Regions from separate parts of the Salimicrobium jeotgali genome, predicted to be linked through region 4. Evidence: riboswitches for the same ligand, from Rfam matches in the RefSeq annotation. Region 4 holds a riboswitch; each other region holds the start of a gene.

Region 1 (8,098 bases), 1.1 Mb from region 4:
ATCGGAAGACATCGGGCTCGGAGAAAGTTACGTACTTACTCAATCCGGAGTTATTATAGCGAGTACAGTCATCTCTCCCCGTGAGGAAATGACTTACCGTACCATTTACGAGGGGGAATGGATGAGCCGGGGAGACTATCTCGTCATACACCGGCTTGCAGTGAAGAACGATATGAAAAAACAGGGCCTTGCCTCTCTTCTGTTAAAAGAGACAGAAAAGATGGCCCGTGACCGTGCTATTCCGAGCGTGAAAGTGGATACGCATGAACGGAACGTACCGATGCAGCAACTGCTTCTGAGCCACGGCTATACCTACTGCGGAGTTATTTATTTAACGGAAGGCAGCAAACGGCTGGCCTACGAAAAACTGGTGCAATAAAAATCAAAAAAGCGCGACGACAAAGTCGCCGCACGCATTTTCTTTACATATCCAGCTGTTGTGGAGTTTCATCACTTTCATTCATGAGGCGGATCGTTTCAGGAAAAATCTCAAGTACGATGTAGTCGGGATCTTCTTTTCCGCCGAGCCAATGTTTCATATGGTCGTTCCACACGCGGTCCTTGATGTCCTGGTCATCACGAATGTTGGCCTGACCCTGGATTTCAAGGAATCCGTCTCCGTAGCCTTCCCCTTCATATCCGAGAAGGATGTGGACGAACGGGTTCTCGTCGATTTCTTCCGCTTTGTACGTCTCTCTGTCCGTCGGAGTGAATAACGTCAGATTCTCGTCGTGCTGAAACGTCATATAACGGGTATGAGGCTTATTATTTTTAACAGTGGCCAGCGTACCTACATTATTATCCTTCATAATACTACTGATATGCTGTTTCAATTCTTCCTGGTTCATATTACATTCCCCTTTCGACTGCTTTGAATTCTTTACCCACTATTACCTTTCTCCTTTCTTTCTAAACTTTGGAAATTCGCGGGAGTTTTTTTTCGTCAAAAAATTCGCTATAATTAAATGGCAATCGGGTAAACGTTATAAACAAGGAGGAATTATCAATGTCATTTGCTACTTCAATTAACTGTATGGACGGCAGAGTCCAGCTTCCGGTCATCAACTGGATGAAAGATACATACGGGGTGGAATACATCGATATGATTACGGAAGCCGGTCCCAACAAGGTCCTGCTCGAAGGCAGTGCCGGTCAGCTTGAAGAGATTAAGAAAAAAGTTCTTGTTTCTACAGAGAAACATGGATCAGGAACAATCACAATCGCGGGGCATCACGACTGCGCCGGGAATCCGGCGGACCGCTCTCAGAAGGAAAAAGAAATAAAACGCGCCGTGGAACTGATTGAAACGTGGGACCTCGGAGCCGAAGTCGTCGGCCTTTATGTTAACGAAAACTGGGAAGTGGAAGTCGTAACTGAGTAACTCTTATCCAAAAAGGAGGGGTATTGTGGAAGAATTCGTCGGCTACTGCGCTTCCTGCGGAAAAGAAGTTTATTGTAAGGACGGATTCCTGGACGGCATCGTTACGGAAGATAAACAGCTGTACTGCTTTACGTGCGGAGAAGACAAATAAAATACCGTCCTCTGTTTCAAGAACCTCCGATGAGCAATTCATCAGAGGTTCTTTTAAGTGACCGGCGGTTTTCCGAATCCTTATTCTCATAACTGTAACGAACTGGTAAGATGGAAAGAACTATTATTTATTAGCGCGGGAGGCGGTTACCATGAGCAGAAACATGTCTATGATCTCCATCGCAGCCGGGGCTGCTCTGTGGGGGATTATCGGTCTGTTCGTCACATTTCTGTACGACTACGGCTTCACGCCTGTCCAGGTGGTGGCCGTCCGGGTAAGCAGTGCCGCTCTGCTGCTGCTCATTTATACATATTTTAACGGGAAGAAAGACCTCCGGATTAACTGGAAAGACAGTCACTATTTTATCGGCACCGGTATCATCAGCATCGTGTTCTTCAATCTCTGTCTATTTATAGCTATGGAGGAAACTTCCATAGCTGTCGCTGTTACCCTGTTGTACACCGCCCCCGCCTTCGTTACGATATTCTCCCGGTTCCTGTTCGGAGAACTGTTTACCGGGAACAAAATTCTCGCACTCGCCATCACGCTCATCGGCTGCTCACTCGTCGTCGGACTGATTCCGTTTTCCGGTTTCAGCCTTTCCCTGTATGGAGTACTGGCAGGGCTCGGGTCCGGATTCTTTTATGCGTTGTACAGCATATTTGCAACGTATGCCCTGCGGAAGTATTCCTCGGTAACGGTGACGGTGTATACATTCGTATTCGCAAGTATAGCCATTCTCCCATTCGCCGGACTTGGTGATATAAAAAGCACTTTCACTCTTCCCGCTGTCTGGCTGAATATCGGCGGCATAGGTCTCTTTTCCACCACTCTTGCCTTCCTGCTGTACACGAAAGGGCTTGAGAAAATCGAGTCGAGCCGGGCTTCGATTATAGCCACCATCGAACCGGTGGCGGCCACGCTCCTAAGTTTTTTCGTGTTCCGCGAAATTCTGACTTCGTGGCAGCTGGCCGGTTTCATTCTTGTAGTAACAGCGGTCATCCTTGTTCAGAGACGTCCCCGTTCGCCTTTCGCAAAGCGAAAAGCGTCATGAAGGACACCGCCTGTTCCAGCATCGGCGTGGAGAGATTCTCCGGAGCTCCTTCTTTAGGTACGGAAGACATCCCCTCAACCGTCCACCCGTGAGTGCCGGCCAGACGTTCGAATTCCCATGGCATCATCGTATTGCATACGATGTCTTCCCCTTCAAGTCTCGGATAACTGTTACTTCTCGGACCGGCAGCAGGACCAAGAATACCTGCGACCATTATCCCTCCAGGCTTTACGACACGGTGGATTTCATTCAAGCCGTGCAGGGGTGATGCCACCCATTCCAGACAGTTGATGGCCATCACGCTGTCGAAGGTCGCATCTTCAAAAGGGAGTTCGGCAAGATCGGCCTGCTGGAAGTGGATACCGCTCCAGCGCTCTTTTGCCATTTCAATCATTTTCGACGAAATATCGATACCGGTCACCTCATACCCCGAGCGTCTCAGCATCTCGCTCCCCTCTCCATCGCCACATCCAATATCAAGAACCGTAGATCCTTCAGATACGAAGGACTGCATAAATGGAAGAACCGTTTTTCTGCTTCCTTCTTTCCACATTTTTTCACTTCTCTGACCCCAGTTTCCAGAAAAATTATCCCACTTCTCTTCCGCTTTCTCATGCCATCTTTTATCGATCATTATTTTTTCCTCCTTGTTATTTCATTTAATCTTATGTATGATAGAATCAATATATAGTAATTATATTTTAAAAAACACAATATATAGATCGAAAAACAGATGCTCACAGAGCTTAATAGGGAATCCGGTAAGAAACCGGAGCTGCCCCCGCAACTGTAAGTATCCGCGAAACAGCATCTCCACTGTAGATTACTACGGGAAGGGCTGGAGTAAGATCGGGTACGAGCCAGGAAACCTGTCTGTTTTTCATCGGAAAGTTTCACCTTTTTCGGGGTTGGAGAAGATGAAACGATGATGCGTACATATACCCGTATCATGGTTTCATCCGCTCCTGTCCAGGGGGCGGATTTTTTTATTTTTTATAAAGGTACTTGAAGGAGGACTTACTTATGTCAGCAACCGTAACAGCGGACTGGAAATATTGGCTCGAACAGCTTCAGAGCACGTTCCCTCATCTCGATTTTTCAAAAGTCTACCCGAAAATCACAGACGGCACTTCCGTCGTTCTGGAAACACTCGCGGAGATGGACGAAACCGAACCGGAATGGACCTATGTCGCCGCCCGGGCACATCTGGAGACGATGTACACCGAAGCGAAGAAAAACCGGCGGACGGAGAGTCCGTATACCGACCTTTACGGGCTGATGGAAGCTCTCGTCCAGGAAGGGATTTACGACCCGTCCCTGCTCACCCATTATACCAAAAAAGAAGTGGAGGAGCTTGAATCTCTGCTCGACCGGAACAAAGACCTCCAGTTTACTTACATCGGTCTGAAGACACTGGATGACCGCTATCTCGCAAAAATGAAAGATGGAAAAACGATGGAACTGCCTCAGGAAAGATGGTTGATCATTGCAATGAATCTTATGGCCGGGGAGAGCTCTTCCTCACGCCTTCATTACATCAAAGAGGCCTACTGGGCGCTCAGCAACCTTTACATGACTGTGGCCACACCGACTCTGGCGAACGCCGGGAAATCCCACGGCCAGCTCAGTTCCTGCTTTATCGAAACGGTGGACGACAGTCTGCAGTCGATCTATGACAGCAATACATCCATTGCGAATTTGAGCAAGCATGGCGGCGGTATAGGTGTCTATCTTGGCAAAATACGTTCGCGGGGCAGTGATATACGAGGCTTCAAAGGCGTCTCCTCCGGTATCCTCCCGTGGATGAAGCAACTGAATAATACGGCGGTTAGTGTCGACCAGCTCGGACAGAGGCAAGGAGCCGTCGCCGTCTACCTGGACGTCTGGCATAAAGATATCTTCTCTTTTCTCGACAGTCGCCTGAATAATGGAGACGAACGTCAGAGAACCCACGATCTGTTCACCGGAATTTCCGTGCCTGATCTTTTCATGGAAGCCGTCCGGGACAGACAGGACTGGTATTTGTTCGACCCTCACGAAGTGAGAACGAAGATGGGCTTCTCTCTGGAAGACTCTTTCGATGAACAAAAAGGGGAAGGGACGTTCCGCGACCGGTACGAAGCCTGCGTGCGTGAGCCGGAATTGTCCAAAGAGAAGGTGCCGGCCATTGACATTATGAAGCGCGTCATGATCGGACAGCTCGAAACCGGCACGCCGTATATGTTTTACCGGGATGAAGTGAACAGGAAGAACCCGAATAACCACGCAGGCATGATTTACTGCAGTAACCTGTGTACGGAAATAACCCAGAACCAGAGTGCCACGACTCAGACTGCCCAGTACACGGAAAACGGACAAATCATTACCGTGCACAACCCTGGAGACTTTGTCGTCTGCAACCTTTCGAGCATCAACCTCGGCAAAGCCGTACCGGCGAATGCTCTTGAAAGACTCGTTCCGATCCAGGTGCGGATGCTCGATAACGTTATCGAAGAGAATCACATCCCCGTGCTCGAAGCGGAACGGACAAACAAGCGCTACCGCGGCATCGGCCTTGGTACGTTCGGATGGGCTCATCTATTGGCACAGAATAAAATCGCCTGGGAGTCGGGGGAAGCCGTCCAGTACGCCGATGACCTTTACGAAAAAATCGCCTATCTGACTATCGGGGCGAGTGCTGAGCTCGCCGGGGAAAAAGGAAGTTATCCTCTGTTCGAAGGTTCCGACTGGGAAACAGGTTCCTTTTTCGAAAAACGCGGACTGGCATCAGACGAGTGGAAAACACTCGCTTCCAAGGTGAACAGGAACGGACTGAGAAACGGCTATCTTATGGCGGTCGCTCCGAACTCGAGCACTTCTCTTATTGCAGGAAGCTCTGCCAGTATCGATCCGATTTTCAAAAAATTCTATTCGGAGGAGAAAAAAGATTTCAAGATTCCTGTGACGGCACCGGATCTGAACCCGGAAAACTACTGGTACTATAAATCAGCCCATGACATCGACCAGCATACGAGCATTGCTCAGAATGCCCGGAGACAGAAGTATATCGATCAGTCCATATCATTTAACCTGTACGTACAAAATGACATCCAAGCCAAAGAATTGCTGAATCTTCACCTCGACGCCTGGGCTCAGGGATTGAAAACGACGTATTACACACGCTCCACCTCCGGCAGCACCTATGACGAATGCGAAAGCTGCTCTTCATAAACAAAAGCGGAACCACCCGTTCAGGAGTTCCGGGCTAAGTGGGAGATTCGTTTTTCAGGAGGCTTTTCCTGAAAAAGAAGCTACTGCTTAGACAGCGGACTCCTGGGTGGTGCAGCTGGCCAAACAAAAGCGGAGCCATTCGCTTAGAAGCTCTAAGATAAGCGGGCACTCCGGGGTTCGGATGAACTGTTCCGAACGAGGAGGGGCCACTTATCTTATGGGCTTTTGAATGGCGCAGCTGGATAAAACAAAAGCGGAAACTTCCGGGTAGAAGCGCTGACATAAGTCGGAAGCTTACTTTTCGGGTGTGGCCTTCCCCGAAAATAAGATTACGGCTTATGGCGGGAGCTTCTGGAAGTTGAAGCTGGAAAAACAAAAGCGGAGCCACCCGTTCAGGGGTTCCGGGCTAAGCGGGAGATTCGTTTTTCAGGGGACTTTTCCTGAAAAAGAAGCTACTGCTTAGACAGCGGACTCCTGGGTGGTGCAGCTGGCCAAATAAAAGCGGAGCCATTCGCTTAGAAGCTCTAAGATAAGCGGGCGCTCCGGGGTTCGGATGAACTGTTCCGAACGAGGAGAGACCACTTATCTTATGGGCTTCTGAATGGCGCAGCTGGATAAAACAAAAGCGGAACCACCCGTTCAGGGGTTCCAGGCTAAGCGGGAGGCTCAGGGGGATCCCCCCATTCCCTTAGCCTTCCGCTTAGCCTTATCACTTTGAATTTTGAAAGGAGTCTATACTTATGACTATAGAAAAAAGGACACTCGTCGATTACGATGCTCCAAACCGTTCCACCGGTATTATAAACGGGAAAACATCCAACGTTCTTAATTGGGACGACACCAGATTCGCCTGGGCTTACCCTATGTATAAAAACATGCTGCAAAATTTCTGGATTCCGGACGAAATCAATATGAGCAACGATCTGAAGCAGTGGCCGGAGCTTTCCGACCGCGAACAACAGTCTTTCAAAAAGATCATCGGCCTTCTCGCTTTTCTCGACTCTATTCAGACGGATTACTCAGGGAAAATCGCGGACTATCTTACGGACTCGAGTCTCGCGGCACTGATGCAGGTGCTTTCTTTTCAGGAAGTCGTACACAACCAGTCTTACTCTTATATCCTCTCCACTCTCGTTCCTTCGGCGGAACAGGAGGAGATTTTCGATTACTGGAAACACGATCCCATTTTGCAGAAAAGGAACCAGTTCATCACGGACGGGTATCAGGATTTTATCGATGACCCCTCACCGGAGAATTTCCTGAAATCCTGCGTCTACGACGTCGTTCTGGAAGGACTGTTCTTCTATGCCGGGTTCGCGTTTTTCTACAACCTGGCCCGCAACCAGAAAATGGTTTCCACTTCCACGATGATCAACTACATCAACAGGGACGAACAGATTCACGTCCACCTGTTCTCACGTATCTTTAACGAAACGCTTAAAGAACAGACGCAGCTGGATGACGAGGAATTCCGTCAGTTCACGACAGAAACCTTCCGGCAGGCGGCCGAACTTGAGATTGAATGGGCTCACCACATTATCGGAGAAGACTTCCCGGGTATTCCAATGATGGATCTCGACAGCTATATCCGATTTACAGCCAACACAAGAGCCCAGCAGATGGGAGCCGAACGACCGTTTCCAGAGCACAGGAAAAACCCGATGCGCTGGATACGTGCCTATCAGAACGTTGATGAAGGAAAGTCGGATTTCTTCGAACAGAAATCGAGGCAGTACACGAAAGTTTCAGAAGATAATGGATTCGATGATCTCTGATTCTATCCCCTTAAAATCCTGAACCCCCCTCCTCTTTCTTGTGGAAGATGGGAGGGGGGTTGTATTACAAATAACTTTTCAAACGGTCGAGAGAATCATAAATGGAGTCTCGTATTCCCGGGTTATAAAACACGGCCGCCGGATGATACAACGGAATGACGATATATTTCTCGTCGGAAGGAATGTACGTATCCTGTTCCCGGTCGTACTTCAAAATCGGTGTCTCCAGTTTTTCTCCAATCACTTCGGAAATTTTTCCTTTTTCGTCCACAAGTCTCTGATACGCCACTCCCCCAAGCAGAAGAATCACTTTCGGTTCGGCTGTCTTTATCTGCAAATCGAGAAGTTCCGCATGAGCTTTCACTTCTTTTTTGTTCGGTTTCCGGTTCGCTTTCCGCTTTTCTTCCGAGTTCGGCCGTTTTTCCCACTTGTAGGGTCTGCTTCTCACCGCACTCGTAATGTAAACGTCCTCCCTTGTCCAGCCAAGATAGGACAGCTGTTTATCCAGTTCTTTTCCGGCTCTTCCG
Region 2 (8,098 bases), 450 kb from region 4:
GTCTGTTCATAAATAAAACCGAACAGGAAACTGATTGTTAGCACACCCGTAAAAAGCAGCGGCTTGCTCAAATAACGGAAATGGACAAACGCAAAAAGGAGACTCGCCGGTACGAAACCGGTCAGCGGCTGGAGTACTCCCCGAAACAGCATTTCTTCACTGAACGCAATAACTGCAGTCAGGAGGAGTATCGCCGGTACCGGAAGTCCTTCGAATAATTTCCTGTTGATCCCGCCGTCATCATAGTGTTGCTCCGGTACGGTCTTCATCGTTATCCCATCGAACCCTACTATCAAAATCGCAGGTACAATCGCATATACTACCCAGTCCTTAATGTTGAATCCCCACTGAGCAGTCCAGTGTTCCCGGAAATCCAGAAAAACAGAACTGACCGCTAAAGCGATGACCATCAGCAATCCTTGAGTGATGAGCACATGTCTCATCAATTCTTTTGAAGACATCTGTCTGATTATCTTATTATTGTCCATATGAACTCCTGGCATGGAATATGTTGTAGAGGCGTTCTTCCCAGAGAGGAAGACCCTGCCGTTCTTTTACGCTTTCGTAGGTCACCTGAAAGATTTCCGGGTGACAGTGGTCGCAGCATTTTTGGTGCGGAGTCTGGAAGCCTTCCTGAAAATGCCTGTACAGGTCTTTTCTTCGGCAGCCGGGCGTGTTTATTACCTCCATCATATGAATGAGGTGATTCTGTTTCTGTTCGGTCCTGAGAAGCTGCCGTTCTTTCAGCTTATCAGCAGTTTCTCTTACAGTCGCCTGCAGAGAAAAGTCTTTGTCGCCGGCATTTGCAATGAGGAAATTGTACTGGGACTCGGATAATTCAAGATGTATGCAATCCTCATAGGCAGGCGTCTTTTTATTCGTGTAGCAGAACCGGAGAAAAGCGTCTATCTGTTCATGGGAAGGAAGCTCGGACTGTATAAACATTTGCGGCAGTCTCTCATCCCCCGGTGCATACAGCAGCAAACTTGTACATTCTTCCCCGTCTCTCCCTGCCCTTCCGATTTCCTGTATAAACGATTCTATTCTTGGGGGTAAATGGTAATGGATGACGATACGGATGTCAGGTTTGTCGATCCCCATTCCGAAAGCGCTCGTGCAACAGACGATGTCCAGTTCATTATTCATGAACTGCTGCTGGACGAGCTGCCTGTCCACAGGATCCATCCCACCATGATAAAAGGCGATGCGTCCGAGACTGTTAGCTTTCAATTCCAGCGAAACTTTTTCGGCCATCTGCCTGCTTGAAAAATAAATCATCGATGGCGCTTTTTGACGACTCAAAAAATCGATGAGAAAACTTCTTTTTTCCTGATCATTTTCAATTCTGGCCACGCTCAGCTGGATATTCGGCTTATCCATCGGATAAATGAGTTTACAGGCTTCCGTCCGGCCAAGTTGAAACAGAATGTCCTCCTGCACTTCAGGTGTCGCCGTTGCGCTCAAAGCCAGCACGGGAGGTTCCCCCAGATCACTGATCACCTGATGAAGTTTCAAGTAATCCGTCCGGAATTCATGTCCCCATTGAGAGATGCAGTGAGCTTCATCCACCACGAACAGGGAAATGGTCTCACGCTTCAGAAGTGATTTCATTTTCGGCATCTGCAGCATCTCCGGAGAAATGTAAAGAAGATCCAGTTTCCGTAAATTACCGCTTATCTTTCTCTTCTGTTGGGGGGAAAGGAAACTGTGCAGGGCAGCCACCCGCTTCATCCCTTTCGCCTTCACCTGTTTAACCTGATCGATCATGAGCGATATCAGCGGGGAAACGACGATCGTCAGTCCCGGAAGGATAAGGGATGGTAGCTGATAGCACAAAGATTTTCCACTGCCGGTTGGTAAAATGGCCAGGGTGTCCATACCGTGCAGTGCATTCTCTATAACATTTTCCTGGCCCGGTCGAAACTCACTGAATTTAAATTGGTCTTCCAGCACTTTTTTAACGTTGATCGGTTCCATTATCCCTGTCCTTTCTGGAGCTTAGCAAGTACTATTCTTATCTGGAAATATGAATAGTCCCCGTTCAGTTGCTCCCGGATTACCTTCAGACGTTTTGTATTCGTCTTTCGGACTGCGGCCGCAATATCCCGGGCTCCTTCCCGGCTTATAAAAGCGTCGGTGTTACGGGCCGGATCAACAAGCACGGCTTCAACGAGGTGGTCCTCGATTGTACTCGGTTGCAATTGCCTTATTTTCGCGACTTTTTCGATCGATCCGAATTTGTTGTACAACTCAATGGATTTTCCCGAGGAGGAAGTGAACGCCTCTTTTTTCATGAGATCTTCTGTCAATTTATACAGGTAGCAGGAAGAATCCGAAGAAACTTCAGAAAACATGTAATAATACATATTCGTTAAGTAGAGAGGGATGTCCCATACAGGTTCGCCATTTTCCTCCGCTAGCTGGCTATATGTCCAGCCGGTTCTGTCCCCGCCTGTAAGTCGTCTTACGAACATCTCTTTCTCCATATCGGAAAATGGGGTGAGCAGCGTACGCAATTCCTTGTATAGAATAGGCGCATCCTCGTCCAGCACCGCTTTTCGTTCACTGTAAAATTTTCTTGCCCAGTTCTGTACCGGGCCTTTATCTACAATGGGCAAGTACCCGGTGTGTCTGTACACAGCATTACTGATAATCTGAATCCATAGCAGCAGCCTGTTCCTGAACTCTTCGACCGCTTCGGAATACTCCAGCCCCGAAAAGTAAAGAGGTATACGTGTTTCTTCGATAGATCCTTCACCGTAAGCAGTGACGCTCATCCTCCCATGGTCATGCCAGACTGTTTTGCCTTCTTTGTACAACTCGTGGAGTGCATAATCCAGCGTCTCTCTTTGCAGACCGGGATAGACTCCGTAATATCCTTCTATACCATATACTTTTGCGTCCTGAAATGTCTGGGAAGACTTCTTCCCCCGCAACAGATGGTAGACGCCCGAGACGGTGCGTTCAGCATTCATCTTACTAAGACAATCTAACAGTATATATGTAAACATAAGGAATTCCTTTCGAATGATATAGTTGAATTCGATACAGATAGAACGTAGACTTGAAGGAGAGATACTATAGAAAGAAGGTATTACTTATGAAGCTTTATTCGATCGTGGATAAAGATACATGTATCGCCTGCGGTGCGTGCGGAATGGCTGCCCCGGAACTATACAACTATGACGATGAAGGGCTTGCCTATTTCCTGCCGGACGATAATCAGGGAAACACACCTATCGCGGAGGAATTGGAACTTGACGCCGAAGATGCTTACGAGGGGTGCCCGACCGGGTCCATCAAACTTGCAAACTCCAATTTTAATGGAAGTATACCAGAGGAAGACTGATAAACAAAAGAAGGTGCTCCCGGCACCTTCTTTTATTATACCATTTATTATTTTCAGCTGGCGAGCTGTGCACGCCGCTCATATTTGATGAATAACTTTTCGAATACAGAATAGAAAACCAGAATAAACACGAAATTCGACGCAGCATGCATCAGGTCAAAAGGAATTCCGGCAAGGTAGTATCCCCAGAATGTCTGGGAGATCGCCCGCATTGTAAATGCCATCACCACTCCAAAAAACAGCCCTGACAATAAGCCGTAAACGCTTAATCCTAATACAGGTAGTCTCGGTAAGAATTTACCGAGCAGCCCGGCTCCTATACCTATAAGTCCCCAGGCTGTCACCTGCCACACTGTCCATATCCCCATACCAAGCACCATATTCGTCAAAAAAGTGGTCAGAAAAGCAGTGATCACTGCCGCCAGCGGTCCGAGCCAAAAGCCGGTCAGAATAATTATAGCTGTTACCGGCTGGGCATTCGGAATAGCGGCAAAAGCTATCCTTCCCACCACGGCCACTGCTGCAAGCATGGTTATCAAAGTTAATTTATACGTATTCCACTGCATTTATGATCATTCCCAGGACTGGAAATCAAAATGTATTTCGTCCCCGTCCTCGATTTCATACTCAGCAGCGCCTACTTTTGCTTCTTCGCCGTTCACGTCATAGACCCAGGCCTTTTTCTCTCCTTCTTCAGCGGATATGCCTTCAATGCCATTAATTAATCCGTCTTTTTCTTCCACCTCAAAATTTTCTTCCATAGCATCCATCAGTACCGTACCTTCTTCAACTGTTATATCTTTTTCTTTCACCTGTTCTTCACCCTGGTTTTTCGTCAGCTCCACGGTAGCTTCAATTTCCTGGGAAGACTGGCTTCCCCCCTCTTGACTTTCCGATGTTTCACTTTCCGCCTGACATCCTGTAAGCAATACGAGTGTCAAAGCTACTACTCCTGCATAATTCCTCAATTTTTCCATGCGACTTCACCCTTTCTTCAAGTTTTAGAAGAAAAAGCATCGGAACAACCTGCCATAAAAAAGCCCCGTCCATAAAGGACGGGCTTGAGATATCGACATACATTGATAGTCCAGGTCATCTCAAACGCTCAATCCTCGAAGCAATGAATCCTTCACAGACAGGTTTACTGGCTTATGTCATCCTACTCAGATACCTTCCCGTGGCGAACTTTCACCACAGTGGATTTTATCGTTTCGTTACATTTACAGTTGCGAGGACAGCTCCGGATTCGCACCGGATTCCCTAAAACCTGTGAAAATTATTCAATTAATTATAACATTACATGAATCGTTCTATTTTGGCAAGTTCTCTACGGGCAGATATATATAGAACGTAGTTCCTTCCCCTTCTTTACTCTGGACGGAGATTTTCCCTTTATGGGCCTCTACGATATTCTTCGCAATAGCAAGACCCAGTCCCGTTCCCTGCTTCTCTTCGGAAGGAGACCGTTTCCTGGACTTATCTCCTTTATAGAAGCGTTCAAAGATGAACGGAAGATCCTCCTCCGGAATACCTGCGCCTGTATCTTCCACTTTTATTTCAAAGTGGTCCTCCCCTCCGTGAAGGTGAACATGTACAGAACCGTTTTCCGCTGTATGACGGATAGCGTTATCCAGAAGGTTCGTTACCACCTGCTCTATACGGTCAGAATCTATGGACACTGTACCTGCCGGAAGGCCGGATCTTTCATGAAGGAGTTTTACACCGGTTTCCTCTGCCACTCCCTGGAATTTATTCACTATACGATCAAGAAAAAGATTCACGTCCACTGGCTCTTTATGCAACTGAATGTTCCCGGATTCCATTCTGGCAAGGTCAAGCAGTTCGTTTACAAGACGACCCATCCGCTCGGATTCTTCCAGAATAATCTGAGCCAGCTCATTTTTCTCTTCTTTCGTAGTTGCTACTTCATCGACGATCGCTTCGCTGTATCCACGCATCATGGAAATAGGAGTGCGGAGTTCATGAGAAACGTTTGCAAGGAAATCCTTGCGCAGTTTATCGAGCCTTCGTTCTTCCGTCATATCCCTGAGTACAGCCACTACTCCTCTAATGGTAGTGTTGCTATAAAGAGGGGTCATGATAATCACCCAGTTCCTCCCCTGGACAGTGACTTCCGTCATGGCTTCCCTCTCTTCGGTGATGACAGATTCGAACAGTTCATGCAGGGGCGAAGGCAGTTCTTCCTCTTCCAGCCCCTCCTCATATCTCCACGACTGTAACAGCTGTTTCGCAGGAGGGTTAGTTACCAGTATTTTCCTTTTGTGGTTTAAGGTGATCACTCCGTCGGCCATGGATTTCAAAACGCCCGATAGCTGTTCTTTCTCCTGATTCAGCGCATCGATATTCTGCTTAAGCTGACGGCCCATCCGGTTGAATGCAATGGCCAGTTCTCCTATTTCGTCGTGAGTAATAATGGGTATCTTGGTATGGAACTCGCCTTCCGACAGCTCAAACGCCCCTTTACGCATTTTCATAAGAGGTGCTGTAATACGCGTCGATAAGAAAAAAGCGAAAATCGTAGTCAATACTATAGCTATACCGGCACCGAGAAAGACAGTTTTAGTCGTCTGCTGGGTCGTTTCTTCCACAGAATCCAGGGGTTTGTAGACGAATACAGCTCCGCTGTCTCCCGAGAGGGGGGAACCGACGGCCAAAAACTTCCTTCCGTCAGCCGAAGCCACTTTTTTCACTTCCGTTCCCCCGGATATTACCCGTGCCAGCTCTTCATCCTGTTCAAACCACTGTTTCTGAAGTTCTTTGAAGTCACCGCTATCACTTTCCGCTTTCCAGGACTGCCCGTTTCCACGAACGACAAGAACGTGGCTCGAAGCTGATTTCACGGTGTCTGTAGTACTTAGGATAATATCCTGCCGTTGTTCACTGTCTATAAGCGTCGACACTACCGTAGCGGTACGGAGCATTTCTTCTTCAGCTTTATTCACATGAAAGTTCTCGAAAAATTGAAGCAGCAGTACCGTCAGAATGATAAGAACGAAACAGACAAGGAGCAAAATGGTAAACCACAGTTTTACTACTACACTGCGCCAGAACATCAATCGTTATTTACCACGAACTTGTATCCTACACCCCACACGGTAGCAATCATACCGGCCGATTCTGCCGATACTTTACTCAGTTTTTCCCTGAGTCTTTTGACGTGGGTGTCCACAGTTCTCAGATCCCCGAAAAATTCGTACTTCCACACTTCCTTCAACAACTGTTCCCGGTCGAAAACTTTATTAGGACGTTCAGCCATATACAGCAGCAGCTCATATTCTTTAGGCGTAAGCGGAACTTCTTTTCCTTGAGCCGTCACTTTATGAGCATCATTGTCAATGGTGAGATGAGGGAAAACGATAATATTTCTCGCCTCGGTATCCGTGTTCAGAAACTTCGTACTTGATGCTCTGCGCAGCAGAGCTTTAACTCTCAACACGACTTCACGCGGGCTGAAGGGTTTTACTATGTAGTCATCCGCTCCCGTTTCAAATCCTTCCACGCGATTCGCTTCCTCTCCTTTGGCCGTAAGCATGATAACCGGTGTCGCTTTTTTCTCACGCAGGGCTTTACAGACCTCGATACCGTCCATACCCGGAAGCATCAGATCCAGTAAAATCACGTCGTAATTATTCTGCAGAGCCTTTTGAAGAGCGCGCTCTCCGTCCTCGGCTTCTTCAATGGTATAATCTTCCCTTTCAAGGTACATTTTCACAAGTCTTCTGATACGTTCTTCATCATCCACCACTAAAATTCTGGCTCCCTGATCCATCGGAATCCCTCCTCAAATTGAATTAGAATCGCTGCAGGGCACCCGGGCTTCCGCCGGATGAATGCAGTATTTCTTTGAAAATCCGCATACTCGCTCCCATGTCCAATCATAATAAAAAGAATGTTAAAAGAAAAGACAGGAGTTTGTCCCCTGTCTAAACGTTATGCGTAAGAATGTAGGCCGGAAATGATCAGGTTGACCGCCAGCAGGTTGAACATAATGATGGCGAAACCTATAACGGCAAGCCAGGCAGAACGTTCTCCTTCCCAGCCCCGCGTAAGCCTCAAATGCAGAAATGCTGCATAGAAAAGCCAGGTTATCAGGGCCCACACTTCTTTCGGGTCCCATCCCCAGAATCTGTCCCAGGCTTCCTGAGCCCAAATAGAAGCGAATATGATTGCTCCCAGGGTAAATACAGGAAAGCCTATAGCAACGGAACGGTAAGAAACTTCATCCACCAGTCTTGGACTCGCACTTTTCAGTAAAGGCTGAATGGATTTAGCGATCCTTTTTCTCAGTATTAACCTTAAGAGACCGTAAATCACAAGTCCTGCCAAAAACGACCATATAATCGTGTTGAATTTAACCGGAGCATTCACTCCCTGCATCCAGCCCGGAGTCTCGAACAACGGTCCGAAAGCACCTTCTGTAACCAGCTCTCCACCGTTCGGCCCGGCTATCGCAGGCATTTCGTAAGTAATTTCCGTCATCTGTTCATTGACAGGTGCTTCGAATACCGTTTTATAGTCTGCAGCACCAAAACCGGAGGCCACCACTATGTACCCGAGTACACTCATAAGTGCGAACAGGACGAACTCCAGCCACCTTGTCCGTTTCGTAGCTTTTTCCTGATTTACCTGGCGAATGAGATAAATCAGGCCGGCAGCAAAACTGATGGCAAGGATTGCCTGTCCGAGAGCTGCAGTCGTCACGTGGATATATAGCCAGTGAGACTTGAG
Region 3 (8,098 bases), 1.0 Mb from region 4:
TAGAAGTGCTTCCTCTTCGCTTACTATTCCTTCGTTAACCATATCTACTGCTATCCGCACAGCCGACTGTGCTGTCCTTTTTCCATTTCTCGTCTGCAGGAAGAAGAGTGCACCGTTTTCTATGGTAAATTCGATGTCCTGCATATTTTTGTAATGCTTCTCAAGGAGATTGCACATTTTCACCAGTTCACCGTACAAATCAGGCATTTCTCTCTTAAGTTCATTTATCGGCTGCGGGGTGCGAATTCCTGCTACTACATCCTCTCCCTGGGCGTTAATCAAATACTCTCCATACAAATCAGACTCACCGGTGGACGGGTTGCGGGTAAAAGCTACGCCGGTACCGGAATCATTTCCCATGTTTCCAAACACCATGCTTTGCACGTTCACCGCAGTCCCCAGATGACCCGGAATATTGTGCAGACGACGGTACAGAACTGCACGCTTATTATTCCATGAATCGAACACAGCGCGGATACTTAAAAAAAGCTGTTCGTAAGGATCCTGGGGGAAAGTGCGCCCTGCAGCTTCCCTGGTGATTTTTTTGTACGCTTCGATAATCTCTTTCCAGTCCTCGGCAGTCATCTGTACATCAGAGGTGTAGCCGCTGGACATGCGGTAGTTTTCAAGGTGATTCTCATACAAAGAATTATCCAGCCCGAGCACAACATCTCCAAACATCTGAATAAATCGTCTATAGGAGTCATAAGCGAATCTTGGATTATGAGTAAGGTCTGCAATTGCTTTCACTGTCTCGTCATTCATCCCGAGATTCAGAACGGTATCCATCATTCCCGGCATAGAATGAACGGCTCCGGAACGTACAGAGACGAGCAGAGGATTGTTCGTGTCTCCGAGGGATTTTCCGGTCCTTTTTTCCAGCTTTTCCATAGATCTTTTGATTTGCAACGTTGCCGCCTCCGAAAGCTGTTCGCCCGCTTCGTAGTAAGCGTTACAGGCTTCCGTGGTAACAGTGAAACCGTAGGGGACGGGCAAGCCGAGACGGGTCATTTCAGCAAGATTCGCGCCTTTTCCTCCCAGCATTTTTTTTCCGACTGCCTTCTCATGGTCGAACATAAATACAAATTTCTGTTCCATCGTCAACGATACCTCCTGATAATATGGAATTACAGATAAGCTATGCATAGTGAAAGTTTGTCGTGGTGATTATGACACACTAATAAGTATTTTTATTAAATTGTGTCATACTAATACAAATTATAGTATCACTAATTATTGCAGATTACAATATTAAAAAAACACCGGATTCCTCCCAGGATCCGGTGCGTAAACTATTTTTATACAGAAAATAATGGTGAGATATTTCTTAATTCCTATTACTGACAGGTTAGTGAATTTTTTTACCTTTTGACAGAAGGGGGGATATTCAACAGTTCACGATATTTCGCTACCGTCCGCCTGGAAACGTGATATCCGTCCCTTACCAGCAGATGTACCAGTTTCTGATCGGAAAGAGGGCGGAGAGGGTCTTCTTTTACTATGAATTGCTGGAGGCTGCTTTTAATTGCGGCTGAGGACGAGCCCAATTTCGTCCGGGAAGGAAAAAACTCCTCCAGATAAAAAGTTCCTGAGGGCGTTTGTATCACTTTGTTGCGAACAGCTCTGCTCACCGTAGATTCATGAATGCCGAGCCGGCTGGCAACTTCTTTCCTCGTGAGCGGGGACAGGGACCTGGTGCCCTCGGAAACCATCGTTGGCTGACACCGGAAAACTTCTTCAGCGATTGCCAGTATTGTCCATTGTCTCTGTTCCACACTTTTTTTGAGCCACTGAAAGGTTCTGTATTTCTCTTTAAGAAAAGAAACGGCTTCTTTATGAGCCTTCATCATTTGTTTGTATTCCTCATTCATATTCAGTTCCGGCACGATCTGCCGGTTCAAAGAAATATGGTAGTCGTCCTCTTTCGTGATATAGATGTCGGGAATGAGAACGTCTGACCGCGCAGACCCGATCGCAAGCCCGGGTTTAGGATGAAGGGATTTCAGCCGGTCGAGACACAGGTCCAGCTGCCTCCAATCGAGATTCAATAGAGTCTTGAGACGTGCGGGCTCTTCGGCAGCATAAGGGAGGTACCGGGAAATGAGAATGGAAAGTTCCCTGTCTTCCGGAAAAAAGCGACGCGCCTGCAGTGATAAACATTCCTGCAATGTACGAGCTCCGATACCGGCGGGTTCCAGCGTTTGCAGCAGAGTGAGGCAATTTTCGACGGACGTTTCAGTAATTTTGTATTCCACAGCAAGGTCATCTGATGATTCCTGTAGATAGCCATTGTCATCCAGATGAAAAATGAAGTGTCTTATCAGCTTTTTTTCCTTCTCGTTACAGGGGAGAAAAGGGAGCTGTTGCAGTAAATAATCGTGAAGACAAGGCTCCGGTTCGTATTTGTATAAAGGGAAATTACTCCAGTCACCGGGAGGGGGATCGGCATAGGAAGGCTCCCGCAGATCAATCCACGGATTCTCCATGGCTTCCTGTTCAATATATTCCCTAAGATCCTGGGAGGACATTTGCAACAGGTGCAGGGACTGCTGCAATTGAGGTGTCATTTTCAGCTGATTGGTCTGTTTCATTTCTAAGTGGAGCTTCATTTGTCCTCTCTCCGTTTCTATTTCTGTACTTTTTAAAGGACGGTCGCTTATTTGAAATCGTTTTCATTATTTCATATAAACGGTCATTAGAAAACAGGCAGGCTCGTTTATTTACGGGTGAATTGCAGGAGACAATATTCCCGTCCGGTGCCGAAGTTTTGCAAAGAGTATGTGCGACGACTTATTATTCACTTATACAGAGGATGTCCCAATAAATGAAGATTGAGGTGAAGACAATGAGGAAAAGAGAAGTTGAAGACTACGTGCAGGAAGGTATATACGGGACTCCGGAAACAAAACCGGGGGAACGCAGGAGATATCTCGGTACTCTTCGTGAACGAATCGTTCTTGTGTTGACGAAAAGTCAGGTGATGCAGAAAAAAGGTATGGCGGAACTTGAAAAAGAAATGAGGAGTTATGACAGGGCAACGCTACTTTTGAACGGGAAAATAAGTTACAGGTTTCGAAAACCTTATTCCCGGCTCGCCCGTAAGTACGGTGTGCATACAAAATCCGTATCGGATCAGCAGAAAGAAACGGAAATCGGAGCTGTTTTAACCGTGGATTATCCTTTGGAAAAAGAAGAGATAAAAGTGGACACTGGTACATCTGCAAAGAAAGAGAAAACAAAGCAGAAAAAAGGAATGAGAGAATTATTGAAGAAACTGTTCAAACCAATCAAATGAAAACGCCGAGGTTATTCAACCTCGGCGTTTGTGTTGTCTTAGTCAGTAATCGTGCTGGACCAGACGACTGTGAAGCTTTCCGCAGTTTATACATTGAAGCCAGAGAGTTTCCACAACTCTATCAGTGAATTCTTTGGAAACAACTTCGACGACTTTCTGTTCGTTACTGAAACAGTTCAGACAATGATCATGGACGCGGCTGCCTATTTCATAGTTTTTCATTACATGCCTCCTCTCTAAAGGAGGGAGGCAACAGTAGGAGTTTTATCTTAAGACAAAATAAAGGAAATTTCAAACGTGCCGCAAGTAAAGCCATTAAACAAAAAGAATTGCACATTAAAAGTTGACTCGGGGAAACAAAAAAAGTAGAATAACCATATCGATAAAATTTGCCTGAGGGCAAAAATGATGAGGTGAGGAATATTTTTGAACAATTAGGTAATATAAATCCCGTGATTCTGGCTTTGCTGGGATCTTTATTCACTTGGGGGATGACTGCTCTCGGAGCAGCCCTCGTTTTCTTAATAAAAGGATCGAGTCAAAAGTTTCTGGACAGTATGCTCGCGTTCGCAGGAGGAGTCATGATTGCAGCCAGTTACTGGTCGCTGCTCGCTCCGGCTATAGAGAGAGGGGCGGAAGGTCCGCTGCCCTCCTGGTTTCCTGCTGTCGTAGGTTTTCTTCTCGGTGGGTTTCTGCTTCTCTTTATCGATCGTGTCATACCATTTGTAGACCTCGATAAGTACATGTACGACATTAAAAATAAAAGAGCGAAGAGTCGTACGGCACTGCTGATGTTCTCGATGACCCTCCACAATATCCCGGAAGGATTAGCGGTTGGTGTGGCTTTCGGTGCTGTAGCTTCGGACGGGTCCGGTGCGGCTCTCGGTGGAGCGATAGCTCTTGCGATTGGTATCGGTATACAGAACTTCCCGGAAGGAGCGGCAGTTTCCATGCCTCTTTACCGGGAAGGTATGAAGAAAAAGAAAAGTTTCATGTTTGGACAGTTTTCCGGAATGGTAGAACCTATTTCCGCAGTAGTGGGGGCGGCTGCCGTTATAATTATAGAACCGGTCCTGCCTTACGCCTTAAGCTTTGCGGCTGGAGCCATGATTTTCGTGGTAGCTAAAGAAATTATCCCGGGCTCCCATGAAAAGGGGAATGTCAACATTGCTTCTATGAGTCTAATGTTCGGTTTCGCCCTTATGATGACGCTAGATGTTGCGCTCGGTTAAGGATTATAAAAAAAAGAGGAGATGTCTGAACACATCTCTCTTTTTTTATGCACAAATTTCATGGAGAGTCGAGAATCGAAAAGCGGGAATGCTGATTGACAGATCGAATCGTTTGCAGGATAGTGGAAGGGAGGGGATCTCCCCTCAACAACTGAATACGTCCGGTGGTCACAACATCTGTGTTAAAAGGGAAGCCCGGTAGAATCCGGCACGGTCCCGCCACTGTAAAGGGGAGCTTCGTATCAATCCACTGTCTGAAAAAGACGGGAAGGCGTACAGAGTGAGGAACCTGAGTCAGGAGACCTGCCACCGGAAAGAACATGAAATCCTACGGGAGAATAGGAGGATGTTACGTGAAATATCTTAAACCGGGACGCCGATACGGGCCTGGACCGTCGATACTTTCTTATCCGCCTTCCTGCTAGCTGACGGGAAGGTATTTTAATGGAGTCAAGGTGAAAAGAGACCTTTCCTGTGGTCGTTATCGCAGCGATAAAAGAGGAGGAAGAAACGATGGATCAGATACCTGTACGTTGTTCAAAAGTAACCCAGACAAGACTTATATTTCCCCCGGACACTAACCATCTTGGAACGATTTTCGGAGGGAAAGTCCTTGCATATATCGACGAAGTTGCTGCCCTTACCGCAATGAAACACTCCAATGCTATCGTAGTGACGGCTTCGATCGACTCCGTGAATTTCATATCTACTGCCAGAGTGGGAGAAGCTCTGACGATTGAAGCCTGTGTAACGAAGACAGGTCGGACTTCTATGGAAGTGTATGTGAAAGTATTCGCAGATGATCTGCTCAGTGGAGAGCAGAAAATGACGACCGAATCATTTCTTACAATGGTGGCAATGGACGAAGAAGGGCGCCCGAAACCAGTCCCCCACGTCATTCCGGAAACGGAAGAAGAGAAAGAACTGAACAGAACGGCTGCCGCGAGAAAGAAACAGCGGGAAGAAAAAGCTGAGCTGCGAACCTGAACCGCATGACAATACGGGACCCGCTGAGGGCCCCGTATTATTTATGAACATTATTCTTTTAAGTCTTTTTTGCAGAAGTACCAGTCTACACACTCATAGGAATCGTCGTTTTCTCTTGCGCGGGCATCTTCAACTGTTTTTGGAGGAGATGCGACAACTTTGTTTCCTTTCGTCCAGTCAGCCGGAGTGGAAACTCCGTGTTTGTCGGTAGTTCTGAGAGCCTCGACGAGCCGTACGATTTCACCCATATTCCGGCCGGTAGTGAGCGGATAATATATGAGAGAACGGATTGTTCCTTTGTCATCAATCACAAAAACGGCACGGGAAGCTTCAGTACCGCTGCTTTCCGGCATAATCATACCGAACTTGGTAGCCACCTGTTTATCAAGGTCGGCGATTACCGGGAACTCGATTTTCGTATCGAAATTTTCTTCAATATTCCGTATCCAGGCAATATGGGAAGTGATGCTGTCCACACTCAGTCCGAGGAGTTCTGTGTTCATTTCCCGCAACTGATCATAAATCCCCTGAAACGCTACGAATTCTGTCGTGCATACAGGTGTAAAATCTGCCGGATGGGAAAATAGAACGAACCATTTTCCTTCGTAATCATCGAGAGAAAGCTCTCCGTGTGTCGTCTGAGCAGTGAAGTCAGGGGCTTTTTCACCGATACGCGGCAAGCCATAGTGTTTCTGTTCTTCTGTATTATGCTGCTCTTCCATCATTCAAATCCCTCCTGTTACATATTCCGTCCGTCCTGAACGGTCCTCTGTTTTTATTTCCCGTTCAGTTTTTCATTAAACCACATAGTACGTGAGGCAATACCGCCAAACGGGGTAAGGGGGATATTTGTACCCCCTTTTCCTAAGAGAAGGTATGGTATAATGTTAAGTAAATAAATTTGGTGAAGGAAGGGTCGTTTGTGTTGAAAGACCAGCGTATTTTGGAATTAATCAAAGAAAATCCGTTCATCACCCAGCAGCAGCTATCGGAAAAATTAAATCTTTCACGCTCGGCAGTAGCCGGATACATCTCAACGCTTACAAAAAAAGGGGAGATTGTAGGAAGAGCCTATGTTCTGAAAGAGGAGTCGAAAATCTTCTGTATTGGAGGGGCGAATATCGACCGGAAGAACCGCACGCTTTCACAGGTGCAATACGGAACTTCCAACCCTGTTTCCTCTCTTCAGAGCCTTGGGGGTGTAGCCAGAAACGTGGCTGAAAACCTCGGGAAGCTGACCTGTGATGTTTCTCTTATTGCACTTACCGGAGAAGACCAGGACGGGGAATGGCTTATGAAACAAACGAAACAGCAGGGAGTGGACGTTTCGCAGTCATTTGCTCTGAATGGAGAAAAAACAGGAGCCTACACTTCTATCCTCGATTCGTCCGGAGAACTGGTGCTGGCAGTGGCAGATATGGAATTGTATGACCGCTTCACCGCCGGGCTTCTTGAAGCGAAGTGGCCGCATATTGCTTCTTCGGAAGTGATTTTTGCAGATACGAACCTGCCAGAAGCCACACTTTCCTATTTGATTCAGCGGGCAGATAAAGAAGACCGTCACCTTTGGATACATACGGTTTCTACGACGAAAATGAAGCGACTGCCGGAAGACTTAAGCGGAGTCGGTGTGTTATTCATCAACCGGGAAGAAGCAGCGGAACTTACGGGCGTGCATGGAGGAACGAAGGAAAAATGGAGGGAAGCCTGTGAGCTCATGATCAGACGTGGTGTCTCAAAGGTTGTCATCCACCTTGATACGGACGGAGTATTTGTAAGAACGGATACGGGGGAAGAAGAGTACGCGGCACCGTACCCGCATACTGTGGAAGATGGTGCCGGGGTTAAGGAAGCTTTTATCAGCGGCATGCTTTTCGGCTATACCCATGAGGAATCGTTTCGCGATTCGATTCTGCTCGGAATGGCGGCGGCTGCCGAGGCGTGGCAGAGTAAAGAAACCGTCGCCGCTCTTTCCAAGGAAAAACTGTATAATCAACTGCAAAGTTAGGGGGAGAGACTTATGGAAACGTTCGAAGAATACCTGGAAACGCTCACCGTACCTGAAGCGAGGGAGCGGATAGAAGAAGTGCTCATGTGGGTGAGGGAAGAATTTCCGCAGCTTAATGGAAGAATCGCGTGGAACCAGCCTATGTTCACAGATCACGGCACATATATCATCGGATTCAGTGCGTCCAAAAAACATATGGCTGTCTCGCCGGAGAAAGAAGGCATTATCCATTTTTCGAAAGCGATAGAAGACGCAGGATATAGACATACGAAAATGCTGTTGCAGATTCCCTGGTCAAAGCCTGTAGACTATGATCTTTTAAAGCGAATGATTTCATATAACATAGCTGAAAAAAAGAACTGTACTTCCTTTTGGAGATAAACGAAAACATCTGTAACATCCATATTTTCCGAAAATTCGAGTATCATTGAGGAAATCGGTATCATTACCATTTCGTTTCGGTCAGAAAGTAACACGAAAGGTTTTGCTCCTGATAATGAAGGGATTTACACGTTGATAAGACTTCGGATTACGCGTACATTTACAATTGTGTTTCAAAAAAGGATCGTTTATTAA
Region 4 (8,098 bases):
ATTGCATATCTTCAAGCAATCTTTTTTGAGTACCGTGTTCCATAATTTCACTGAAAACACGTTCATAAGCTTTGGCTGCCACACGTAAGGAGGTGACTGGATATATAACCATATCCATGCCTAATGCCTGAAAGTCTTTTCCCGAGAAATACGGGGTTTTGCCGAACTCAGTCATGTTTGCAAGTAACGGCCCGTCGATAACCGAAGAAACGTAACGGAAATCATCTTCACTCGTCAAAGCTTCCGGGAAAATAGCGTCAGCTCCGGATTCTAAATACCGGTTTGCACGCTCCGCGGCTTTATCCAACCCTTCTACTGATTTAGCATCGGTGCGCGCGACTATTATGAGCGTCGGGGCGACTTCTCTGATTATGCGGATCTTTTGCATCATTTCCTCTGTATCAATCAGTTTTTTTCCATTCAGATGCCCGCATTTCTTCGGTAGAAGCTGGTCCTCTATCTGAACTGCCGCTACTCCTGCTTCTACCATCTCTCTGGCGGCTCTGGCCACATTAATGACACCACCATAGCCAGTGTCAATATCGACTAGCAGAGGCAAATCAGAAGCGCGTATGAGTTCTTGTGATTTCTGTGCCATTTCATTCGAATAAATGAGGCCGAGATCCGGGAGGGACTGGCTGGCTGTATAAGCTGCTCCTGATAAGTATAGTGCTTGGAATCCGATATCTTTTGCAATCTTGGCGGACATTCCATCATGAGCTCCGGGAATCTTCATTATTTCTTCCTGAAGCATCATTCGGCGGAACGAATCTGCTCGTTCCGATTGAGTAGACTTAGGTTCGACGATCCATGACATTGTCATTTCCTCCTAGCGTGGTTTATATTCTGAATTGGTCCATGAACTTATTGACGCTTGTTTCCTTAAGTCTTTCATAATCACTGCAAAGATTGTAAATTTGTTTCACTTGGCGTTTTGAGAAGCAGACGGTGAGATTGTCATGAAATTTATTCAGCAACAAAGGCAGTCCTTCATCGCGACGGCGCCGGTGGCCGATCGGGTATTCAATCGCCACATTATCTGTAGAGCTGCCATCTTTGAAGAACACTTGTATTGCATTGGCAATAGAACGTTTATCCGGGTCGAGATAGTCTTTACTGTACTGTTCGTTTTCAACGGTAACCATCAACTCCCGCAAATGATCAATAGCAGGGTTTTCAGCTACGCTATCTTCGTAGTGGTCTGCAGTGAGGGTCCCGTAAAGCAAACCGATAGCTGTAATGTATTGCAAGCAGTGATCCCGGTCTGCCGGGTTGTGGAGGGGACCTTGTTTATCAATGATGCGGATGGCGGATTCGTGGGTTGTAATCACTACCTGTTTAATGTCCGCTATTCTATCTTTGACTTGCTCATGCAGAGCAATAGCCGATTCAGCTGCCGTCTGGGCATGAAATTCGGCGGGGAAGGAAATTTTGAACAGTATGTTTTCCATGACATATGAATTGAAAGATCGACTCAAAGTCAGTTCTTTTCCACTGAACAGAACGTCCTGGAATCCCCAGCCAGGGGCGGAAAGGGCAGTTTGATATCCCATTTCACCATTCATTGTCATCAGAGCTAAACGAACTCCACGAGCGGTCGCGTCTCCGGCTGCCCAGGATTTTCTCGATCCCGTATTGGGTGCGTGTCGATATGTACGAAGACTGGAGTTATCGATCCATGCTTGAGACACTGCATTTATAACATCTTTTTTGTCGCCTCCCAGCATAGCAGTCACTACAGCTGTGGTTGCAACTTTGACGTAAAGTACATGATCGAGACCTTCCCGATTCAAACTGTTTTCGAGCGCCAGGATACCTTGAATTTCATGAGCTTTCACTATATTTTCCAGTATAACATGCATGTTAAGGGAGTCGTTCCCTTCTGATAATCGTGTTCGACTGATGTAATCGGATATTGCCAATATGCCTCCTATATTATCAGAGGGGTGTCCCCACTCAGCGGCCAGCCAGGTATCATTATAATCAAGCCAGCGGATCATACATCCAATATTGAAAGCTGCATGGACCGGGTCCAGTTCATAAGAGGTGCCTGGCACACGTGACCCATTCGGAACTATTGTACCTGGAACAATCGGCCCTAGATGTTTTGTACACTCCGGATAGCGCAGGGCTAAAAATCCACAGCCCAGAGTATCTATTAATACATAGTGAGCAGTCTCCAGTGCTTCTTGACTATCTATTTCCCCTTCCACTGCATATTCAGCAATCTTCTCCAACACTTGATCTGTGGCTGGTGTTCTATTTTTGGTGATTTCCTTCATTGAATTCTCCGCCTTTCATTGTAATGATAAGATTTCAATATTCCGAATAGCCGGGATGGCCTTATTTTTTATGGATGCAGATTCCGTGGTCCCGTATAAAGTACCCTTGGTCTGAATAATTTATTGGTGTTATACTGCTCTGCTACGTGAGCACACAACCCGAGGGTGCGGGCTGCAAAGAATATGGGGGTGTATAAATCGATTGGAATACCCAACAAATAATAAACAGGAGCTGCATAGTAATCCAGGTTCGGGTAAAGGCCTTTTTCTTCTTTCATTACGCTTTCTCCTACTTCACACATTTCAAATAGGTCCTCCCGGTTTTTATCCACCGAAAGCTCACGTAAGGATTCTTTCATTAAGGCAGCCCTTGGATCCATTTTTTTCATATAAACCCTGTGACCGAAACCCATGATTTTCTCTTTTCGATTTAACTTATCATAAAGAAGAAGACGAAATCCTTCTGAGGTTTTTCCTTCTACAAGCATTTGCATTACTGCTTCATTTGCTCCACCATGGAGGTTTCCTTTCAAAGAAGCCACAGCTCCTGTGAGTGCCCCGTAAATATCGGCATTCGTCGAAGCGATGACCCGTGCTGTGAAGGTTGAATTTGGCATCTCATGTTCACTGTACATCATTAGTGACTGATCAAAATAAGCTACTTCCCGGGTAGTGGGTTCTTTCCCTGTAATCATATACAGAAAGTTAGCGCTGTAAGATAACTCCTTTTTCGGTTCGATTGCAGATTCCTTATGAAGAATATGATAGCTGTTGGCTACGATGTTTGAAATTTTAGCTAATAGTTTCACAGCAATATTATTGATAGTATCCTCTTGACGCTTGTCTATATCCTTGTCATATCCGGCTAAGGCCGAAATTCCTGTTCTTAGTGCATCCATCGGGTGAGTATCCTCCGGGAGTTTTTTGAATAGGGAAAAGAAAGAGTCAGGAAGAGTATATTCCTTTTTCATTTCCTCTTCGAGAGAATTGCGTTCCTGTTCATCAGGAAGTGATCCACGTAACAAAAGTTGAACTAAGTCAATGTACTCTTTACTATTGGCAAGTTCAATCAGTTCATATCCGCGGATGACGATTTCTTCCGCATCAACATCCAAATAGGAAAGCTCAGTTTCAGTTGCAACAACACCATCTAAACCTGGCGTGTACGTTGAATATTTTGTCATAGAAAGCCTCTCCTTTTAGTAAACGTTTTCAAAAATGCTCGTGTTCTTGAAAAGAACGACTCTTATCCGAAAATATCTTTTCGAATAAGGCGATAGGCTTGTTCAAGGTTTTTATAGGCCTCATTCTCTTCATCCCCTTTAGGAATCTCCGACTTTAACCATTCATAGGTTTCACTTAAAGTAGCGACTTCCAATGAATATAAGCGGTTCATAATACACGTTCGAAAAAGATCTAAATAATGCTGAGTAGATTTAACCAAACAGAACACCTCTGATCCAGTAAAAATAAAACCAATAAAAAAACAACTTCTTGAAAGAAGTTGTTAAGTTGAGCTACCTATTGATAGGATACAGGTATTATACTTTGACATACCTATCCCTGCTTATCCGCTCGGACTTAACACCTCCTATCCTCGTAGGTACTGATGTTCGCTGAAACAGGCAGGTCTCCTGGCTTATGATCATCGATCCCTGAATCCTTCCCACTCTTATTATCCTTAAGAGCAGTGGTATCTCCAGTTCACTATCAAATACAGTTGCGGGACAGCATCGGATTAACACCGATTTCCCTTTTAAGCGAATAAGAGTCAAGGACTTATTCGCACCTGATTCAGAATTAGTATTCAATTGTAACATCTATACTATAGCAAATATTTTTTCAATTAACAATTATTTCTAATGAATATCCTTGATTTAAAATTAAATCAAGGACTCTGTACTGCATAGTAATCATAAATGAGAAGTTTTTCTGCTCACAAAAATCGGGAATTATTTTTCTCATCGATGATTATTTTAATAGTGAATTAAATCCGAAGCAGGAACACCTAGAATTATTGAACCTGTTCATTGAGGACTATTGTTGTAATGGTAAGCGTAAGTAGGGGCTGCTATTTCACTAATGAAATTATCAAGTAACGAGGCGGAAGGTTTCATTTGAATGAAAAAGGTTAGAGAAAGAATAAAATATGAAACATTTCAAATCTAGAGGTATAGGGAACTTTTGAGAATCACTCTATTTGATCACTTGAAACCTTTCAGTGCTCATAACCGTAGGAAGTAGGAAGAGAGCGAGGGGAAACCATGAAAAAAATCATACTCATGCTGAGCTTACTGATATTTATTTTTCCTATGCATGCGTTCGCGGTGGAATACGACATTGAGAAAACTGCTATTACGGCAGAACTGCAGGAAGATGGAACGGTACACGTGGAAGAGCGGCATACGTATCAATTCGAAGGAGAGTTCAGTGGAATATCAAGAACGCTCATACCTAAAGACAATGCAGTGATCGAAGATGTGAAGGCTTTTGAACAGGGGAAAGAACTCGAAGTGGAACAGGAGGATGAATTGTATAAAGTTCATCGTTCCGGTGAAGACGAAACAGTATCGGTCAGGCTTACCTACTCTATAAAGGGAGGAGTGGAAGTATATTCGGATGTTGCCCAGTTCTACTGGCCGTTTTTTGACAGCAGTAACGAATCGGATTATGAAAATATGACGATTACGGTTGTACCACCGGAGCCGTCCGAAGCAAAAGCGGCTTATGGTTATGATGCCGCTTATCATACCGTAGACAGCGGTTCCGACGGCACAGTGGTTTTCGATATGGGGAAAGTGCCGGAAGGGAAGAACGGAGACATACGCGTCGCTTATGACGCCGCCCTTTTTCCGCAGGCAGAGCTGTCCAGTGATGAAGCCATGCTGACGGAAATCCTTAATGACGAAGCGAAGTTGAATGAGAAAATGATTGCCAGACAGGAGCGTCACGAATTGTGGAGCGGCCTCGGTCCTTATATAACAGGAGCTTTTTTCCTTTTGGCATTCGTCCTGTTCCTCGTCGGTTTTCGGAGAAGGAAGGAGACGCTGCGGGAAGCGGAACGTAAGAGAAGCGGCACCGGCAGATTCCCGGAAACTACAATGAGCCTGCCCGCAGTGCTTATGTTCGGCAATCATGGTCAGGTGACGATTCCTATGATGACGCCTGCCCTGCTTGAGCTTGTGAGGAAAGGAAACGTCGAGGAAGGACCGGAGGGGGAATTCCGGGCAGTGAACCGGGAAACCGATTACCCCCATGAGACGCTTCTGATGAACTGGCTGTTCGATGAAGTGGGGGAAAACGGGACGTTTAAGGTGGAGGATCTGGAAGAATACCTTGAAGACGAAGATCATATTGAATCCTACCAGGAGAACTTCCGTTTGTGGAGCGAAGCGGTGAAACAGGAAGTGAAGCAGTACGACCTGTATGAGGATAATACGAAAGCCCGCTGGGCGGCCGGAGTGGCGGGGCTGGCCATACTGCCTTTTACGATTCTGTTTCCAGTCTATGAAGTATTTATCTGGATGACGGCTGCGATTGCGTTATTCTTTTACTTTCTCATTTTCTCTTTACTTTATCGTCCTCTTACGTTTGAAGGGCAGCGGCTCAAACAGGAGCTCGAACCGCTTAAAACGGGGGATGAATGGCAGCAGTGGGAAGAGAAAGATCAGATATCCGCCTACCTGTATCAGGTGGGCGCAGGGAAAAGAAAATCGGACGTCGATCTGCCCGCAAGTGCCGTAACTGTGAACGATCTCGCCATGTTTATGATACTTGCAGGAACGCTTGATCAGAGTTTCCGGCAGGCCGATCAGACTGCTTCCGTTTCGGCTGCGACTACAGGCGCCGGAGCCGGTGGTGGTGCCGGAGTAGGTGGGGGTGGCGGTGGTTCAGGTGCTTTCTGATACGCCGATTCGATTCTCAACACGTACACTTATAAACCGTTAAATTTTCAATTTAAGCACGAGCCTCTTCAGGGGCCCGTGCTTTTTTCCATTCACTGAAAACCTGTGTTATCATCGTTCTAATAAGGGTATAGTTGAATATAAAAGATAAAGAGGGTACATATTTATGATTTTTGTGATTATTTCATTGATTATCGGGTTCCTTACCGCTTTCATCGGAAGTATAGCCGGTCTTGGCGGCGGAGTGATTCTAATACCGTCCCTGCTGTTCCTGTCCGATTTCTTCGAAGCTTTTTCGTGGGTTACTCCTCAAAAGATTGTGGCGATATCTCTCATTGTCATGATTTTCACCGGGATGTCTTCAGCCCTTTCCTATATTCGGCATAAGAGGGTCGATTTTAAACTAGGGGCTCTGTTTCTTATCGGAAGTATCCCGGGCGGCATATTCGGGGCGTACATTAACGGTTTTCTCAATGCGGATGTATTTTCCCTCATTTTTGGAGGAGTTATGATTTTCGTATCCCTTCTTTTCTTCCTGCCGAGGCGCCAGGGCTCCACGCCTCTCTTCAAGAAGGGGATGAAAGGAGTCCGGACAGTAGCCGGGGAGGAGTATCACTATACGGTTCCGATTACTCTCGGTCTTGTCCTCGCTTTCGTGGTCGGGACGTTATCCGGACTGCTCGGTATCGGAGGCGGATCGCTCATGGTGCCGGCGATGATTCTGCTGTTCCAGCTGCCTCCGCATATTGCCACAGCCACCTCGATGTTCATGATATTTTTTGCCGTAATCCCGAGTTCCGTGACGCATATCGGTCTCGGTCACGTGGACTGGTATCGGACGCTGTTCTTTATTCCGGGAGCGTATCTCGGCGGCACGGTCGGGGCGTACGTGAATCGTAAAATGAATGCGAAAAGTATAGAATGGGTGCTGCGCATTCTTCTGATTGTCGTAGGTATCCGTCTGATTTCTCAGGGATTATGATAAGGAGAAGAGATTATGATAGAGAAAATATTTATTTACTATACGAGCGATTTGCACAGTTATTTCGAAAAATGGCCGAAACTCGCCGGTTATATCGAAGAGAAACGGCGGGAGCATAGAAACAGAGAAGAAGCTTCTTTCGTATTCGACAACGGGGACCACGTAGACCGCTTCCACCCCGTGGCAGAAGGACTGAAAGGCAAAGGGAACGTGGAATTACTGAATGCAAGCGAATATGATGTAGTGAACTTCGGCAACAACGAAGGCATCACCCTTGCGGAACAGGAACTTTACCATCTGTACGACGAAGCGGACTTTCCGGTAGCCTGTGCGAATGCTTTCCCTATGTCAAAAGAAGATCCGGACTGGCTGAAGCCTTACGTCATCAGGGAGACTGCGAGCGGTGTGAAACTCGGCATCATCGGGCTCACTGCTCCTTTCCGTGTATTCTATCAGCTGCTCGGGTGGAAAGTGGAGGCCCCGGAGAGAATGATGGACAGGTATATGGAGGAAGTGAAGGCACAGAGTGATATCGTGGTTCTTCTTTCCCACCTCGGTTACCACACGGACCGGCAGATGGCTGCCGATTATCCCGGACTTGACGTAATCATCGGAGGTCATACTCATCACCTTCTTCCGGAAGGGGAGAAGCACAATGGCGTGCTGCTTACGGCTGCTGGGAAGCACGGAACACATCTCGGTGAAATTTTTATAGACTGGGATCATTCGAAGCAGAAACTGGTGAATAAGGAAGCGTACACGGTCGCATCCGATACGCTTGAAGAAAGTGCGGAAGTGAGAGAAAGGCTCGAGAATTTAAAAGAAAAAGCGCACCGGCGTCTTTATTCGACCGTGGCGGAACTGAAAACTCCTCTGACAGCGGACTGGTTCCATGAGACACCGCTGATGAGAGAACTGACGAAGGAACT

The links. A riboswitch is a leader RNA that binds a small molecule or an ion and turns the genes downstream of it on or off. The one in region 4 is predicted to bind cobalamin.
Region 1: it holds a riboswitch for cobalamin, as region 4 does, so the genes downstream of both, AAV35_RS12070 (ribonucleoside-diphosphate reductase subunit alpha) here and mmgD (citrate synthase) in region 4, are expected to answer to the same signal.
Region 2: it holds a riboswitch for cobalamin, as region 4 does, so the genes downstream of both, AAV35_RS06065 (DUF4430 domain-containing protein) here and mmgD (citrate synthase) in region 4, are expected to answer to the same signal.
Region 3: it holds a riboswitch for cobalamin, as region 4 does, so the genes downstream of both, AAV35_RS08965 (acyl-CoA thioesterase) here and mmgD (citrate synthase) in region 4, are expected to answer to the same signal.

The regions. Positions count from the first base shown of each region.
Region 1 is NZ_CP011361.2:2,395,942-2,404,039, forward strand. Features, by position in the region: gene AAV35_RS12045 (GNAT family N-acetyltransferase) at 1-379, shown strand, start outside; gene AAV35_RS12050 (pyridoxamine 5'-phosphate oxidase family protein) at 423-848, opposite strand; gene AAV35_RS12055 (carbonic anhydrase) at 1,007-1,381, shown strand; gene AAV35_RS14635 (hypothetical protein) at 1,407-1,532, shown strand; gene AAV35_RS12060 (DMT family transporter) at 1,684-2,586, shown strand; gene AAV35_RS12065 (class I SAM-dependent methyltransferase) at 2,531-3,220, opposite strand; cobalamin riboswitch at 3,301-3,477, shown strand; gene AAV35_RS12070 (ribonucleoside-diphosphate reductase subunit alpha) at 3,610-5,796, shown strand; gene AAV35_RS12075 (ribonucleotide-diphosphate reductase subunit beta) at 6,537-7,571, shown strand; gene AAV35_RS12080 (uracil-DNA glycosylase) at 7,636-8,098, opposite strand, start outside.
Region 2 is NZ_CP011361.2:1,211,155-1,219,252, reverse strand. Features, by position in the region: gene AAV35_RS06090 (CPBP family intramembrane glutamic endopeptidase) at 1-488, opposite strand, end outside; gene AAV35_RS06085 (RecQ family ATP-dependent DNA helicase) at 478-1,977, opposite strand; gene AAV35_RS06080 (YpbB family protein) at 1,977-2,975, opposite strand; gene AAV35_RS06075 (ferredoxin) at 3,101-3,349, shown strand; gene AAV35_RS06070 (ECF transporter S component) at 3,403-3,915, opposite strand; gene AAV35_RS06065 (DUF4430 domain-containing protein) at 3,922-4,326, opposite strand; cobalamin riboswitch at 4,467-4,635, opposite strand; gene AAV35_RS06060 (ATP-binding protein) at 4,660-6,423, opposite strand; gene AAV35_RS06055 (response regulator transcription factor) at 6,423-7,139, opposite strand; gene ccsB (c-type cytochrome biogenesis protein CcsB) at 7,301-8,098, opposite strand, start outside.
Region 3 is NZ_CP011361.2:1,788,244-1,796,341, reverse strand. Features, by position in the region: gene ppdK (pyruvate, phosphate dikinase) at 1-1,098, opposite strand, end outside; gene rpoN (RNA polymerase factor sigma-54) at 1,362-2,609, opposite strand; gene AAV35_RS08980 (YueI family protein) at 2,825-3,295, shown strand; gene AAV35_RS08975 (hypothetical protein) at 3,338-3,517, opposite strand; gene AAV35_RS08970 (ZIP family metal transporter) at 3,787-4,527, shown strand; cobalamin riboswitch at 4,676-4,852, shown strand; gene AAV35_RS08965 (acyl-CoA thioesterase) at 5,041-5,514, shown strand; gene AAV35_RS08960 (peroxiredoxin) at 5,565-6,239, opposite strand; gene AAV35_RS08955 (carbohydrate kinase) at 6,437-7,522, shown strand; gene AAV35_RS08950 (iron chaperone) at 7,535-7,903, shown strand.
Region 4 is NZ_CP011361.2:764,539-772,636, forward strand. Features, by position in the region: gene prpB (methylisocitrate lyase) at 1-817, opposite strand, end outside; gene AAV35_RS03800 (bifunctional 2-methylcitrate dehydratase/aconitate hydratase) at 840-2,282, opposite strand; gene mmgD (citrate synthase) at 2,351-3,466, opposite strand; cobalamin riboswitch at 3,890-4,090, opposite strand; gene AAV35_RS03810 (DUF2207 domain-containing protein) at 4,547-6,187, shown strand; gene AAV35_RS03815 (sulfite exporter TauE/SafE family protein) at 6,354-7,169, shown strand; gene AAV35_RS03820 (bifunctional metallophosphatase/5'-nucleotidase) at 7,185-8,098, shown strand, end outside.